One region of the Parafrankia sp. FMc2 genome, then DNA from elsewhere that is predicted to be linked to it. Evidence: predicted binding sites of a transcription regulator. Region 1 holds the regulator's gene; each other region holds the start of a gene.
What was found. Region 1 encodes LexA, which represses DNA repair genes until DNA is damaged. Its sites were predicted from a motif close to CGAACNNNNGTTCG; they were not measured.
Positions count from the first base shown of each region.

Region 2: the regulator LexA is predicted to act here: its motif matches at 2,483-2,496, upstream of pcrA (DNA helicase PcrA).
Region 3: the regulator LexA is predicted to act here: its motif matches at 1,544-1,557, upstream of AB1460_RS07975 (HNH endonuclease signature motif containing protein).

Region 1 is NZ_JBFLUG010000024.1:40,133-44,701, forward strand. It holds gene hflX (GTPase HflX) at 1-863, shown strand, start outside; gene lexA (transcriptional repressor LexA) at 1,113-1,865, opposite strand; gene AB1460_RS11435 (LysM peptidoglycan-binding domain-containing protein) at 2,471-3,223, shown strand; gene nrdR (transcriptional regulator NrdR) at 3,503-4,090, shown strand.
Region 2 is NZ_JBFLUG010000001.1:16,622-21,190, reverse strand. It holds gene AB1460_RS00080 (threonine ammonia-lyase) at 1,104-2,381, shown strand; gene pcrA (DNA helicase PcrA) at 2,504-4,569, shown strand, end outside.
Region 3 is NZ_JBFLUG010000014.1:87,496-92,064, forward strand. It holds gene AB1460_RS07970 (LCP family protein) at 1-1,068, shown strand, start outside; gene AB1460_RS07975 (HNH endonuclease signature motif containing protein) at 1,603-2,964, shown strand; gene AB1460_RS07980 (phosphotransferase) at 3,129-4,196, opposite strand; gene AB1460_RS07985 (hypothetical protein) at 4,246-4,569, opposite strand, start outside.

The DNA.
Region 1 (4,569 bases):
TGTCCCGGGCCGCCGCCAGCAGCGGTGGCCGCGCACCGATCGGAACCCGCGGGCCCGGCGAGACGAAGATCGAGACCGACCGTCGGCGGCTGCGCGCGCGCATCGCGAAACTGCGCCGCGAGCTGACCGGCATGGCCACCGTGCGGGCGACGAAGCGGTCGGCCCGTCGGCGCGGCGCGATCCCGTCGGTCGCGATCGCCGGCTACACCAACGCCGGGAAGTCCTCGCTGCTCAACCGGCTGACCGGAGCCGGCGTGCTGGTCGAGGACGCCCTGTTCGCCACCCTTGATCCGACCGTGCGACGGGCGACCCTGCCTGACGGGCGGGTGTTCACCCTGGCCGACACGGTCGGCTTCGTCCGGCACCTGCCGCACCAGATCGTCGAGGCCTTCCGCTCGACACTGGAGGAGGTCGTGGACGCCGAGCTCGTCCTGCACGTGGTGGACGGTGCGGCACCGGACCCGATGGGTCAGATCAACGCGGTCCGCGAAGTCCTCGCCGAGATCGATGCGGCCGGGGTGCCGGAGCTCATCGTGGTCAACAAGGTCGACGCGGTCGATCCGACCACGCTCGCGGTGCTGCGCCAGGCGGTGCCGGACGCCGTCTTCGTGTCGGCGCGCTCCGGGGCGGGCCTGGCGGACCTGGTCGAGGCGCTCTCGGCGCGGATCCCGCACCCGGAGGTCGAGATGTCGTTGCTGGTGCCCTACACCCGCGGCGACCTCGTCTCCCGCATCCACCGGGACGGCGAGGTGCTGAGTATCGAGCACACCGGCACGGGCACGGAGGTGGCCGCGCGAGTGCCGGTGGACCTGGCTGCCGAACTGGAGCCTTTCCGCGCCGAGGTACATGCCGTGGCCGGCTGACCGACCCCGGTAGCCCGGTGGCCGAGTGGCCTCGGCTGGCGGACTGCCCTTGGCTGGTGGAGTGCCCCTGGCTGGCGGAGTGCCCTCAGTCGCGGAGCCTGCGCCGCCCCGGGCATCCTCGCTCTCGCGAAGGTGCCCGGGCTGCGGCCCGGGGAGCCGTGCCGAACCGGGCGTAGCGGGCCCGGGAGGCCACTCAGGGGCACGGCCGGGGGTCCCGGCTCTCCGGGGGCCGCCCCCGCCCCGGGTGACTCAGACCCGGCGCATCACGGCGACGATCCGGCCCAGAATCGTCGCGTCCTCGGCCGGGATGTCAGAGAAGGCCGGGTTCTCCGGCGCCAGCCACACGCGGCCGTCGCGCTGCCGGAAGCGCTTGACGGTCGCCTCGCCGTCGATCATCGCGGCGACGATCTCGCCGTTGTCCGCCACCGGCTGCTGCCGCACGACGACGTAGTCGCCGTCGCAGATCGCGGCGTTGATCATCGACTGGCCCACCACCCTGAGCAGGAACAGCGTGCCCTCCCCGACGATCTCCTTCGGGAGCGGGAAGACGTCCTCGATGGCCTGCTCGGCAAGGATGGGCCCGCCGGCGGCGATTCGCCCCACCAGGGGGACGTAGGTCGGCGTGCCCCCCTCCACCGCCACGGCCCCGGTCTCCCCGCCGGGCCGGCCGGCGATGGCTGCGCGGGCTCGGGCGCCTGTCTTCTGCCCGCCGATCGGCAGCACCTCCATGGCCCGCGGGCGGTTCGGGTCGCGCCGCAGATAGCCCTTCTCCTGGAGCACCTTGAGCTGGTGCGCGACGCTGCTGGTGCTGGTCAGACCAACAGCCTCGCCGATCTCCCGGACGCTCGGGGGGTATCCGCGCCGCTCCACCGCGGTCCGGATAACCTCGAGAACCTTCTTCTGTCGCTGTGTGAGGCCCGAGGCGTCCGCGGGGCCGTCGGGAAGATCCCGGACGTTGCCGCGGGCTTCGCCTCGGCGGGTACCCCGTCCCTGGCTGGTCATCGCCTACCGCTCTCCCTGTCGATGCTTCCCCGCCGCGGGCCACCCCGACGGCGGTTTCTCCCTGGCCGGGTGGTCGGTGCCCCCGGCTCGTTGCGAGCCACCCGGTCGATCTCTCGTTTTGTCCTATTAGTAACTTCTGACCGGTTCGGCGTGGTTCTTTCGTGCCCGGTTCATCTCGCACGATCGTCCACAACTGATCGTCCTTGACGGTAGTCGGACGGTCGCCGAATCTCAAACGTCTGTTCGAGCGTGTCGGGGGAAGTGTGCGTGGCGGCCGTGTAAGAATCGCTCAGGCGTTCGATCGAACGTATGTTCGAGCCTGGGAGGTTGGCGTGGCCGACGGCAAGCGTGTGACCAGTGGCAGGGTGCCGGTCGGGTCGGGGTTTCGGAGATCCCGCGATCGCATGGCACGTCAGACCGCAGGTACGGGCGGCGCCGTCGCGACGGGGCGGGGAGTGCGCGGGTGCCGGGGCGCCGCGGTCGGCGGTGTCGCCGTCCGGGGCCGTGCGGTGCGGGGGATGGCGGCGCGTGGTGCCGACCGACGGCGCGCCAGCGGTGCGCGTCGCCAGCAGTGTCCCGGCCGTGGTCCTTCCGATGTGGCGGCAGTGACCGGCGGCGGCTCGGTGGGCGGCGCTGTCGACGCGGCCCGGAAGCCGCCGGCGTTGCCCGGGCAGCGGGAGGCCGCGGGGGCGCGGGTCATCGAGATGCCCGGGCTGGCCTGGCGGGCACTGGCCGTCGGGCATCCGGTGCGGGGGGCTGATCGGCGTCCTGTGCCGGGCGCGCCGGAGCGCCTCCCGGAGCTCTCGGAACAGTCCGGCCCACTGGCGGGCTGGGAGTACGCGAGCGGCCAGGAGGCCGACGAGGGCTACGGCGAACACCTCGGCAGATCTGCCCGGTGGCAGCACGAGGAGTGGTCGGGCTGGGAGGCGGCGGCCGACGAGGCGGGGCCGCTCGTTCCCCCGTGCCCGGCACGGCGCGGCGGGCAGCGATCCGCATCTGGACCGGGCGGGCGACTGCGGGGTCACGCCGGCCCGCGTGCACGGCCCCGACCGCGGCCGAGGCGCCGGTCGCAGCCACCACTGCGGCTGACCAGGCGGGGGCGGGTTGTCCTCGGGCTCCTGGCGAGCATGGTCCTCGGCGTGGCCTTCTCCGCGGTGCTGGTCACCTCGTCGCAGGCCTTCACCGGCACGCCGGTGGCCTACGAGACCCACCGGGTCCTGCCCGGGGAGACGCTCTGGGAGATCGCGCGCGGGATCGACCCCGATGCCGACACCCGCGAGGTCGTGGGTCAGCTCATGGCGCTGAACGGCCTTCCGACCGCGGCGCTCCTGCCGGGCCAGCGGCTTCGGCTGCCCTGAGCGCGCGCCTCGCCGCTGGCTGTGCCCGCCTGGGTCCTGGCTCGTGGATTCTGGACACGCCGATGGGGGCGGTGTCGGAACTGTCTGGGGTGTGCGCTACGGTTGACCACAACATCTTGTAGTTACAAAGCGGTAAGTCATCCACAGGTTGTGCACCGGTATCCACAGGTCCCTGAGCGGGCCCCCGTTGTCGGGCGGCTCGTCGAGGGCGGCGGCGACCAGCCGGAGGTGCTCCGCGCGCGGCCGTGCAGGTCCGCCGGAGTAGGAGAGGAACGAGCTGTGCGGTGTCCCTTCTGCAGGCATTCCGACAGCCGCGTCGTGGACAGCAGGGAGGCCGAGGAGGGCGCCGCCATCCGGCGGCGGAGATCGTGCTCGGCGTGTGGCCGCCGGTTCACCACGATGGAGGAGGCCTCATTGCGGGTGCGCAAGCGTAGCGGTGCCACCGAGCCGTTCAGTCGGGCGAAGGTGATCGTCGGCGTGCGTAAGGCCTGCCAGGGGCGGCCCGTCCGGTCGGACGACCTCGCTCTGCTCGCCGAACGGGTCGAGGAGACAGTGCGTGCCTCCGGCTCCGCCGAGGTGGCCGCGGAGGATGTCGGTCGGGCGATCCTGGGCCCGCTCCGGGAGCTCGACGAGGTCGCCTACCTGCGGTTCGCCTCCGTCTACCTGGCCTTCGAGTCGCTTGGCGACTTCGAGGATGCGATCGCGGCGCTGCGTGCTGACGCGAGCCAGGCGCCAGGCCCCCGCGGAGAGCGCCCCGCGGCGGCTGCCCTGAGCACCGCCGCGGCGGCCGACCAGAACACCGCGGTGCCCGCCGGCCGGCCGCGCCTGCCGACGGCGTCCGCCCTCCAGGCGGCCTCCGGCCCCTGAACCGTCACCGCCAGCCGTCGCTGGCACCGACCCGGCGTCGGTGCCAGCGACGGCTGGCGGTGAGAACCCGGCTGCCGGGGCCAGACCTGGGCCTGGGCCCGGCAGCGGCGCGTGGTGACTCGCAGATGAGGGCGGCCCGCCGCGCGCATCGGTTCCGCGAACCCGAGCCGATGACTGACCGAGGCTCGCGCGGGCTGGCTTTCCATGGCCAGCGCGTAGCAGCCCGTGGGCCCGCTCCCGCCAGGTGGTCGGGGTCCCTGTGCCTCTCCGGCGGCGAGGTGGATCCGTGACGCTCCACCGGCCAGGGAGCAACCCACGGCGGGCGTATCACTGACGTCATACCCGCCCCGCCGTGTCCCCGCGTCACCACGACCACGTCCGCCAGTTACTGCCACAGATCCCACGAGTGCATCCAGCCGATCGGCGACCAGGCTGATCCGGCTGTTCCGCTGTGCCTTCCTGCCCGTTCGGAGCGGATC
Region 2 (4,569 bases), on a different contig from region 1:
ACCCGCTTCGGGCCGCGGCTGTACCGCCGCCCGCGCTGCCGCCGCACCGCTGCTCCGTACCGCTGTTGCCGGTGCGGCGGTGGTGCGGCGGCAGCGCGGCGACACCTGGCTGCGCCGGGCCGCGCGCGGCCCGGCCGGGGCACGGGGGCCTCGCCGGAACCGTCACCAGGGCGTATGCGGTGATGTGTTGCGTTGGGAAATACATGTTTCGCCATTGCGGTGGTCAGTGTCGGTCAGTGCCGCAGTCGTGGATTTCGTGCGGATGCGGCCGCTGGCGCCCGATAGCGGCTGCCAGGGCGCGCGTATTGTGGCCGCGGTCCCGCCGGGTGTGCGGTAGGTCCCGTCCTGCCGGGTGAGATGCCGTGTCCCGGCGGACGGGTGGCCGGCTGTTCGGTTGTGGTGGGGTCATCGGGATCTGCGCACTGCGCGGTGGCTTCCCGTGGGTGTGTCCGCCGCTCATTCTCGCGTCGGTTGGTTGCGGGTTCGGCCCCTGGTTCACACGGCGTTCGTGGCGCGATGATTCACGCGCAGGCTCGCCGCTTGTTGGCCGCTCGGCATTGTCACTCTATGCGCCGGTAACGGCTCACTCGTTGTCGAACCGGACATTAGGGATAATAGGCCCCTAACGTCGGAGTTGTTGACATAGAGCAACCTCTCTTCTCTGCTTCGGCGCCAATATCGCCCGTCCCTCGAGCACTGGTCGTCGTAGGCGCTCGATCAGGTGTCGGGCTGGTGGGCCAGCCGTCCCCCGTCCACGTGGGCGACGGGCGAACCACGGGGGTGACGGGCGAACGCCTGGCGCGGGCCACGGTTCCGCGCGTGCTGGCCGGCCAAGATCGGTGCGAGCTGGGCACGCGGCCCGGCGCCGGGCCGAACGGGCGCCCGTCCAGGCAGTACGTGCGCGGATGGGCGTAGGCCTGGTTTGACTACGTCCCCGCCGCGGCGCACCCTGGAGAGGTGCCGCGGTCCCTCATGGTGATTACGTAGGCGCGCGACCGCCCCGAGCGGGTCGCGCGCCGAGCCCTTCCGCCCTCTGGCGGGGGGCTTTTTTGTTTGCCGCGGCCGCAGGTGGAGGTGGCCGCCGAGCCACCAGGAGAGTGTTGATGACATCACCATCGGTACGCCGGCCGTCGGTCGTTGCTGCCCCGGCGTCCCCCGCGGACGATCCAGGCGGCACGGATGATGCCGACGGCGCCGGAGATCGCCAGGGCGGAGCGGCGGTCGCCTCCGCCCGGATCAGCGTGCGGGTGGGTCTGCCCCGCCCGGACCGTGCACGCCCGGCACAGTCCGCCTGCCATGCGCTCGGCGCACGCACCGGCCCCCGCGGGCGGGACAACGCCCTCCGTTCGGTCGGCGGGGACGTGCTGCCGGTCGATGCCGCCGACGTGCGGGCAGCGGCGGCCCGCCTGAGCGGTGTCGCGCGCCGCACCCGGGTCGTCGTGGCCCCGGAGATCACCGGGGACCCGGGCTCACCGGTGTGGCTCAAGTGCGAGCACGAGCAGCACACCGGTTCGTTCAAGCTGCGTGGCGCCTACAACCGGATCGCTGCCGCGGGCCCGCGGGCCCGCGCGCGGGGGGTGGTGGCCGCGAGCGCGGGCAACCATGCCCAGGGTGTCGCCTTCGCCGCTGCCCGGTTCGGCGCCGCCGCGACGATCTTCGTGCCGGAGGGCGCGAACCCGGCGAAGGTGGCCCGGACCCGCAGCCTGGGCGCTCGGGTCGAGCACGTTTCGGGAGGCGTGGACGCCGCCATCCGCACAGCGGCGGCCTACGCCGCCGACAGCGGCGCGTTCCTGGTGCACCCGTTCGACGACGAGGCGGTTGTCGCCGGCCAGGGCACGATCGGCCTGGAGCTCCTGGAGCAGATCCCGGACCTGTCGACCGTGATCACCGGGGTGGGCGGCGGCGGCCTGCTGTGCGGGCTGGCGGTGGCGATCAGGAACCAGCGCCCGGACGTCCGCGTGATCGGTGTCCAGGCGGCCGCCGCGCCCGCCTTCGCCGCCTCCTTCCACGCCGGCAGCCGCCTGACCGTGCCGCCCGGGGGCAGCGCGTCCGGTACGGCGGCCGGCGACGGCCGCGAGCAGCCACCGGCGGGCACCATCGCGGACGGGATGGCGGTAGGTGCCCCCGGTCGACTGACCCTCGCGCTGGCCGCACGACTGGTGGATGACGTCGTCACGGTCGACGAGGACGCCTTCTGGGACGGGATGGTCGTCCTGCGGCGTGCCGGCCACCGGGTGGAGCCCGCGGGTGCCGCCGGAGTCGCCGCACTCCTGCGGATGCCGCACCTCGCCTCCGGGCCGACAGCCGTCATCCTTTCCGGTGGCAACCTCGACCCGGCTGTCGACAGGCGGGTCGCGGCGCTCGCCGCGCGGGTGGGATGAGACCCGGCCGCCGGGGCCGGGGCCGGCCGTGGAAGTGTCGGACCCGCCCGGCATCATGACGCGGTGGCCGGCCTGACCACGGCGTCGGGCGGTTCGTCCGTCGAACGTACGATCGAGGTCTGATGAGCACTCTTTTCGACGACACCTTCGGCCCCGGGGGCCTGGTCGACGGCGGTTCGCCAGCCGGCCCGGCGGCTCCTGCCGGCCCTGGGCCGCGTGGTGGTGCCACAGGCGGTGACCGGCCCGGCCCCGGCTTCGGTCCGGCAGTGCTGGAGGCCGGCGCGGGCCGCCCCCGACCGCCCCACCTCGACCCCGACGAACTGCTGGAAGGGCTCAACCCCCAGCAGCACGCGGCCGTGGTGCATGCGGGCGCCCCGCTGCTCGTCGTCGCCGGTGCCGGGTCCGGTAAGACCCGGGTGCTGGCCCACCGGATCGCCTACCTGCTGGCAGCCCGGGGTGCGCGGCCGGGGGAGATCCTCGCGATCACCTTCACGAACAAGGCCGCCGGCGAGATGCGGGAGCGGGTCGAGGCCCTTGTCGGCGGGCGGGCCCGGGCGATGTGGGTCAGCACCTTCCACTCGGCCTGCGTGCGCATCCTCCGCTCGGAGGCCAGCCGCCTCGGTTTCGGTTCCTCCTTCTCCATCTACGACGCGGCGGATGCGCAGCGCCTGATCACTCTGGTCACCCGGGATCTCGATCTCGACCCCAAGCGGCACACCGCCAAAGGGCTGGCGGTGGCCATCAGCGCGCTGAAGAACGAGCTCGTCGACTGGGAGGCGGCCAGGGACCGGGCAGCGAACCACATCGAGCGCACCGTCGCCGAGGTGTACGCCGCCTACCAGCAACGCCTCATGCAGGCGAACGCGCTGGACTTCGACGATCTGATCATGACCACGGTCAACCTGCTCCAGGCCTTCCCGGACGTCGCCGAGCACTACCGCCGCCGGTTCCGGCACGTGCTGGTCGACGAGTACCAGGACACCAACCACGCCCAGTACGTCCTCATCCGCGAGCTCGTCGGCCGGCCGGGCCGGGCAGGTGCGGCCGACTCGGGCGACCCCGAGGCCGAGGCCGGTGCCGGTGCGGTCCCGCCGTCTGGTGCGGTTCCTCCGGCGGAGCTGTGCGTGGTCGGTGACGCCGACCAGTCGATCTACGCGTTCCGCGGGGCGAACATCCGCAACATCGTCGAGTTCGAGGAGGACTTTCCGAACGCGGCCGTCATCCTGCTGGAGCAGAACTACCGGTCCACCCAGACCATTCTCTCGGCGGCCAACGCGGTCATCGCCCGCAACGCCCAGCGCAAGCCCAAGCGCCTGTGGTCCGACGCCGGTGACGGTGAGCGGATCGTCGGGTTCGTCGCCGACAACGAGCACGACGAGGCCGCCTTCGTCGCCGAGGAGATCGACCGTCTCGGCGACGAGAAGCTGGCCCGGCCGGCAGACGTCGCGGTCTTCTACCGGACGAACGCCCAGAGCCGCGTGTTCGAGGAGATCTTCATCCGGGTCGGCCTGCCCTACCGGGTCGTCGGCGGTGTCCGCTTCTACGAGCGGCGTGAGGTCCGTGACCTCCTCGCCTACCTGCGGGTACTGGCCAACCCGACGGACACGGTGAACCTGCGGCGCATCCTCAACGTCCCCCGCCGGGGCATCGGGGACCGCGCCGAGGCGATGCTGTCGGCCTTCGCGGAGCGGGAGCGGATCCCGTTCGCGGAGGCGCTCACCCGGGTCGACGAGGTGCCCGGCGTCGCCGCCCGGTCGGCTCGCTCCGTTCGGGACTTCGCCGCCTTGCTCGACGGCCTGCGCGAGCTGCTGCCCGAGGGCCCGCTGGCGGTGATCGAGGCCGCGCTGGAGCGGACCGGCTACCTTTCCGAGCTCGTCGCCGAGGACACGATCGAGGCTCAGGGCCGGGTCGAGAACCTGCGTGAGCTGGTCGGGGTTGTCCAGGAGTTCGCCGAGCGGCGCCCCGAGGGCACTCTCGCCGAGTTCCTGGAGCAGGTGTCCCTCGTCGCCGACGCGGACCAGATCCCCGACGACGACGGCTCCGACGGGGTGGTCACGCTGATGACCCTGCACAGCGCCAAGGGGCTGGAGTTCCCGGTGGTCTTCCTCACCGGACTTGAGGACGGTGTGTTCCCGCATCTGCGTACTCTCGGCGACCCGACCGGGCTGGAGGAGGAGCGGCGGCTCGC
Region 3 (4,569 bases), on a different contig from region 1:
GTCTGCATTCGTCCGTTGGAAGGCTCCCAGAGCCGGAGGGACGAGATGACCGGGCGGACGGTTGTCAGCACGAACACCAACGATCCCTACAGTGGTTTCCGGGGCGGGCCGGGCACGATCGAAATCAAGGGCGAGCAGGCGCTCGCCTTCGTCCGTCAGCGTTACGGGCTCCCGAACTGGGACATCGACCGCATCAAACGCCAGCAGTACTTTCTGAGCAGGATCCTGGCGAAGGTCACCGAAGGCGGAGTGCTCAGCGACCCCGGCCGGGTCGCGAGTCTGCTCGGCGCCGTCGGCCCGTCGCTCGACCTCGGTGCCGGCACCGAACTGCTCGACCTGCGCCGGTTGGCCACCCGGCTGCAGGGCATCACCACCGGCTCGCTGGGCATGCAGACGGTGCCTGTCCACACAGCCACCAGGGCCGAGGGTGCCGTCGACGACTATGGGCTGATCAGCAATGCGGTCGGCGCCGTGCAGAGCTACGACCAGGCGGACCTGGATGTGCTCTTCGCCTCCCTGACAGGTGGTCCCGATGCCGGTGGTGACGCTGTCGCCGGTGCTGGCGCGGCCCGGATCTCGGTGGTCAACGGCACCAGGACCGCAGGCCTCGCCGGGCGGGTGACTCGCGCACTCACCTCCCGGGGCGTCAGCGTCAGTGTCGACACCGACACCGACACCGCCACCGGCGCCCTTCGTACTGACTACCGCGCCAGCTGGATCCGGTATGGCGACGGCGCCGAAGCCACAGCTCGGATGCTGCTGGCTCACATCCCCGGGGCGAAACTTCTGGTGGACAACGACGTTGACGGCGTCCAGCTGATCGTCGGCTCGACCTTCCGCGCTCTCGCTGATCCGGCCCCCGAATCCGGAGACGCCGCCGCCGGCGGGGCTGGCACGGGCGGGGCACCTGTGGCCGGGGCAGCCGGCGTCGCAACCGGAGAGGACGGTTCGGGCCGTACCGTCGTCGCTGCTCCGTCCGCCGCGCGCGCGGTTGCTCCGACGGCCGCCGTAGGCGAACCATCTCCCGCTGCTCCCATCCCCCAGGCCCCCGATACCTGCGTGTACTGACCGAGCCGACCGCGACGTAGCCAGAATCGACACCGAATGGCGCGGCCAGGGCCGGTAGGGCCCTGACCGGGCGCTAGCCCTGCCGCCACCAGAACGGTTCACCGCGACATCACCGACCTCCTGATATGGGTACCTCGGCTGTCCGGCGCTGCGCTGCGCGTCGGGCTTGTCCCGCCTCGGGCGTGTGCACTGTCGTAGCTGTCTCCGCCTGTGGCGGGATACCGGCCTGCCTGCCGACCTCGGTGGAGTTCGCCGGCCCGGTCGACGCGCCGTTCCCCGATCACGCTGCGCAGTCGAGGGGCGCAGACCGCCTGCCCTCGCTACCGGTTCGTCTCCGGGTGCTGCGGGACGCGGTCATCCTGCGCTCGACTGGCGTCGGGGTCAAAGGCCGACAGGGGTGGCTGTTGCTCCCTGTGGTCTCGCCAGCTCGCCCCTCTCTCGCGGGCGTCCAACGTCCTAGGATCGAACCCGGAATCGAACGCACGTTCGAATCCGAGTTGCCTGTTGCCCATGTCCAGGGATTGAGGTGGCCACATGCCCCCCACCGACCCGTCCAGCACCACCCACAACCCGGCGGACGGAGCCGCGGGTTCCGAGTCGACCTGCGGACCTTCCGGCCGTGATCCGGCGGGTGCGGCCGGCGGAGCTCCCAGCGGCGATCTGGGTGGGACGAAGAACTTTGCCGTGGATGCCGAAGAGGCGTTCGTGCTGCGTCTGCGGGGTGCGCTCGAGACCATTGCTGCCGCAGCGCGCATGGTCGCTGCTGGGCAGGCGCGGTTGCTGCGTGCGTTGGCGGCGGTGGCGGAGGTGGCGGCGCCGGGGGTGTTGGATCCGGCGGGGTTGTTTGCTTTCTACGCTCCGGAGGAGATCGCGGGGGTGTTGGCGGTGACGGGGCCGCAGGCCCGTTCCCAGCTGGAACTGGCTCAGGCCGTCGTGCGGCGGTTGCCGCGGGCGGTGGCCGCGTTGGAAGCCGGGGTGCTCGATCTGCCGCGGCTGGTGTCGTTGGAGAACGCCACCCGTCCCCTGCGCGACGACCTCGCGGCGCAGGTGGAGGCACGGATGCTCGAGGATGGGCCGGGGCGTAACCGCCGGTCGTTCGCCGCGGGATGCACGCAGGCGGTGATCCGCGTCGATCCTGACGGTGCCGATGCACGCGCGGAGAAGCGACGCGCGGACCGTACTGTGCGGATCATCCCGCGCCGGGATGCGACGAGTCGGCTGAGCGCGCTCCTGGCCGCTGAGGACGCGGCGGCGTGCTACCAGCGGGTGGAACGGCTCGCGGAGGGCATCGCTCATGACCGGGCGCAGGGTGATGAGCGCACGCGGGAGCAGATCCGCGCCGATGTCTTCGTGGATCTGCTGATGGGCCGGGCGGAGCATGCCGCGCCGATCGGCTGCGAGATCCAGGTCGTTGTACCCCTGCCCACCTTGCTGGGAGTGGGCCGAGAGCCGGGTCACCTGGATGGCTACGGGCCGCTACCTGCCGCGGTCGCCCGGGAGATCGCAATGCGCCCGGAGTCGACCTGGCGGCGTCTGCTGACCGACGAACGGGGGACGCTGGTCGAGGTCGCCGAACGCCGGCTTCCCAGCCCGGCACAGGTTCGCCATGTCCGGGCGCGGAACCGGCAGTGCACCCACCCTGCCTGCACTCGCCCGGCCACCCGCACCGACACCGATCACACCACCCCCTACGCCCAGGGCGGGCCGACCCTCACGATCAACCTGGGCCCCTGTTGCCGGAGGCATCACCGAATGCGCCACCAACCCGGCCGGTTGTGGAAGGTCCGCCAGCCGAGCCCGGGCACTTTCGAGTGGATCGGACCGTCCGGCACCACCACCACGACTTACCCGCACGACTACCTCACCGGCCGGGAACAACGCCCGCCGGGCAGGTAGAGCCCGGTGCGGGAGTCAGGCCTCACCGAAGCCGAAGCCGAAGCCGCAACCGGCGCTGGCACTGGCGCTGGCGCCGCGGGCGCGGCGGCCGGGCCAGGCGGTTCCGAGGAACCGCTCGAGCCGGCCGCTCCGGATGGACCGTTCTGTGTCGACTGGTCGGTGGATTACTGGCCGACGGCTGCGTATGAGTCGTGGTCGGCGACGGCGGTGCCGAGGCGTTCGATCAGCACCGCGGTGATCGCCGGGTTCACCATCGAGGTGATGCTCCACAGGTAGAAGCCCTGAAGGACACTGCGGCGCACCCCGAGCCAGGCCTCGTCCCACGACGGCGGCTCGATCCCGCCGGCGGCCAGCGCGTCCAGGTAGTGCCGCAGCAGGTCGGTCTCGTGGGTGCGGCGGTCGGCGACGGTGAGAGCGGAGGCGATGTGGTAGCCGACGTCGATGTACCACGGGGCCCGCTGCACAAGCTGCCAGTCGAGCAGCGACGGCCGGCCCTCGCCGTCCAGGAAGATGTTGCCGACGTGCGGGTCGCCGTGCACGATCGTCCACGGCGAGGTGGTGGTGACCAGGTCGGCCAGCGCGCTGTAGGCGGCGATGAGCCGCCCGACGTCGCGGACCTCCTCGGGGGCGCCGGCGCCGGTGGCGGTGGTGAAGTTGGCTTCGATCTTCTCCCGCCACGTGGGGCCGGTGCGGGGCCCCATCCGCGAGGTCAGCCAGCTGGCGTCCGCCAGACTCGGGTCGGCCCAGGTCGTGGCGTGGAGTTGGGCGAGCTGTTCGAGGCTGGCGGCGGTCTGGTCGGGGGAGTAGGGGTGCTGGCCGTCGAGGAAGGTGCCGCCGGCGGCGATCACGTCCTCGGTGATGAGGACGTTCGCGCCGTTCGCGGTGTCCACCTCGGCGTAGGGGCTGCGCAGGGTGCGCACCCCGGTCCGCTCGGCCAGGTCGCGGTAGAACAGGGTCTCCGGGATGCCGGCGTGGCGGGCCGGCAGGGTCCGCTCGGAGAAGTAGCCCTTGACGCACAGGTTCGGGGAGAGGCCGGCGGGCGCACCGCCGGCGCAGGTGATGTGGAACCGGACGTTGGTCGAGATCCGGCTGACGACCGGGCCGGGGGTGACCTCGGTGACCTCGATACCCGGGAAGCGGGCGCCGAGCGCCGCGCTCAGCCATCCGGGGGACAGCACCTCGTCGAGCTGCTCGGGCACGCGGGCAGGGGTGGCGGTGGGCAGGTCGGACACGTCGCTTCCTCCTGGGGTGTCGGTGGGCGGGCTGGCCGGATGCCCGGCGTCAGCCGCCGTCGGCCGCCAGGCGGCCGGTGCCCGCGAGCGACTCGAAGTGCGCCATGACCTGCTGCAGTGCCGCTGCCGGGTTGATCTCGAGGACCTCGCTGGGCTCCTCGTAGATCAGTGAGTGGCCGGCGGGGAAGAAGTAGACGTCTCCGGCGGTGGCCACCTCGTCCGGCCAGTTCGTGCCGGGGTAGATGGCCCGAACCCGGCCGGTGAAGACGTAGCCGTAGTGCGGGCAGGGGCAGACCCCGCCGGGCAGGCCCTGGTAGCCGGGTGTGCAGTCCAGCGGGCCGGTCGCCGTGTAGCCGACCTCCATGTCACCCCA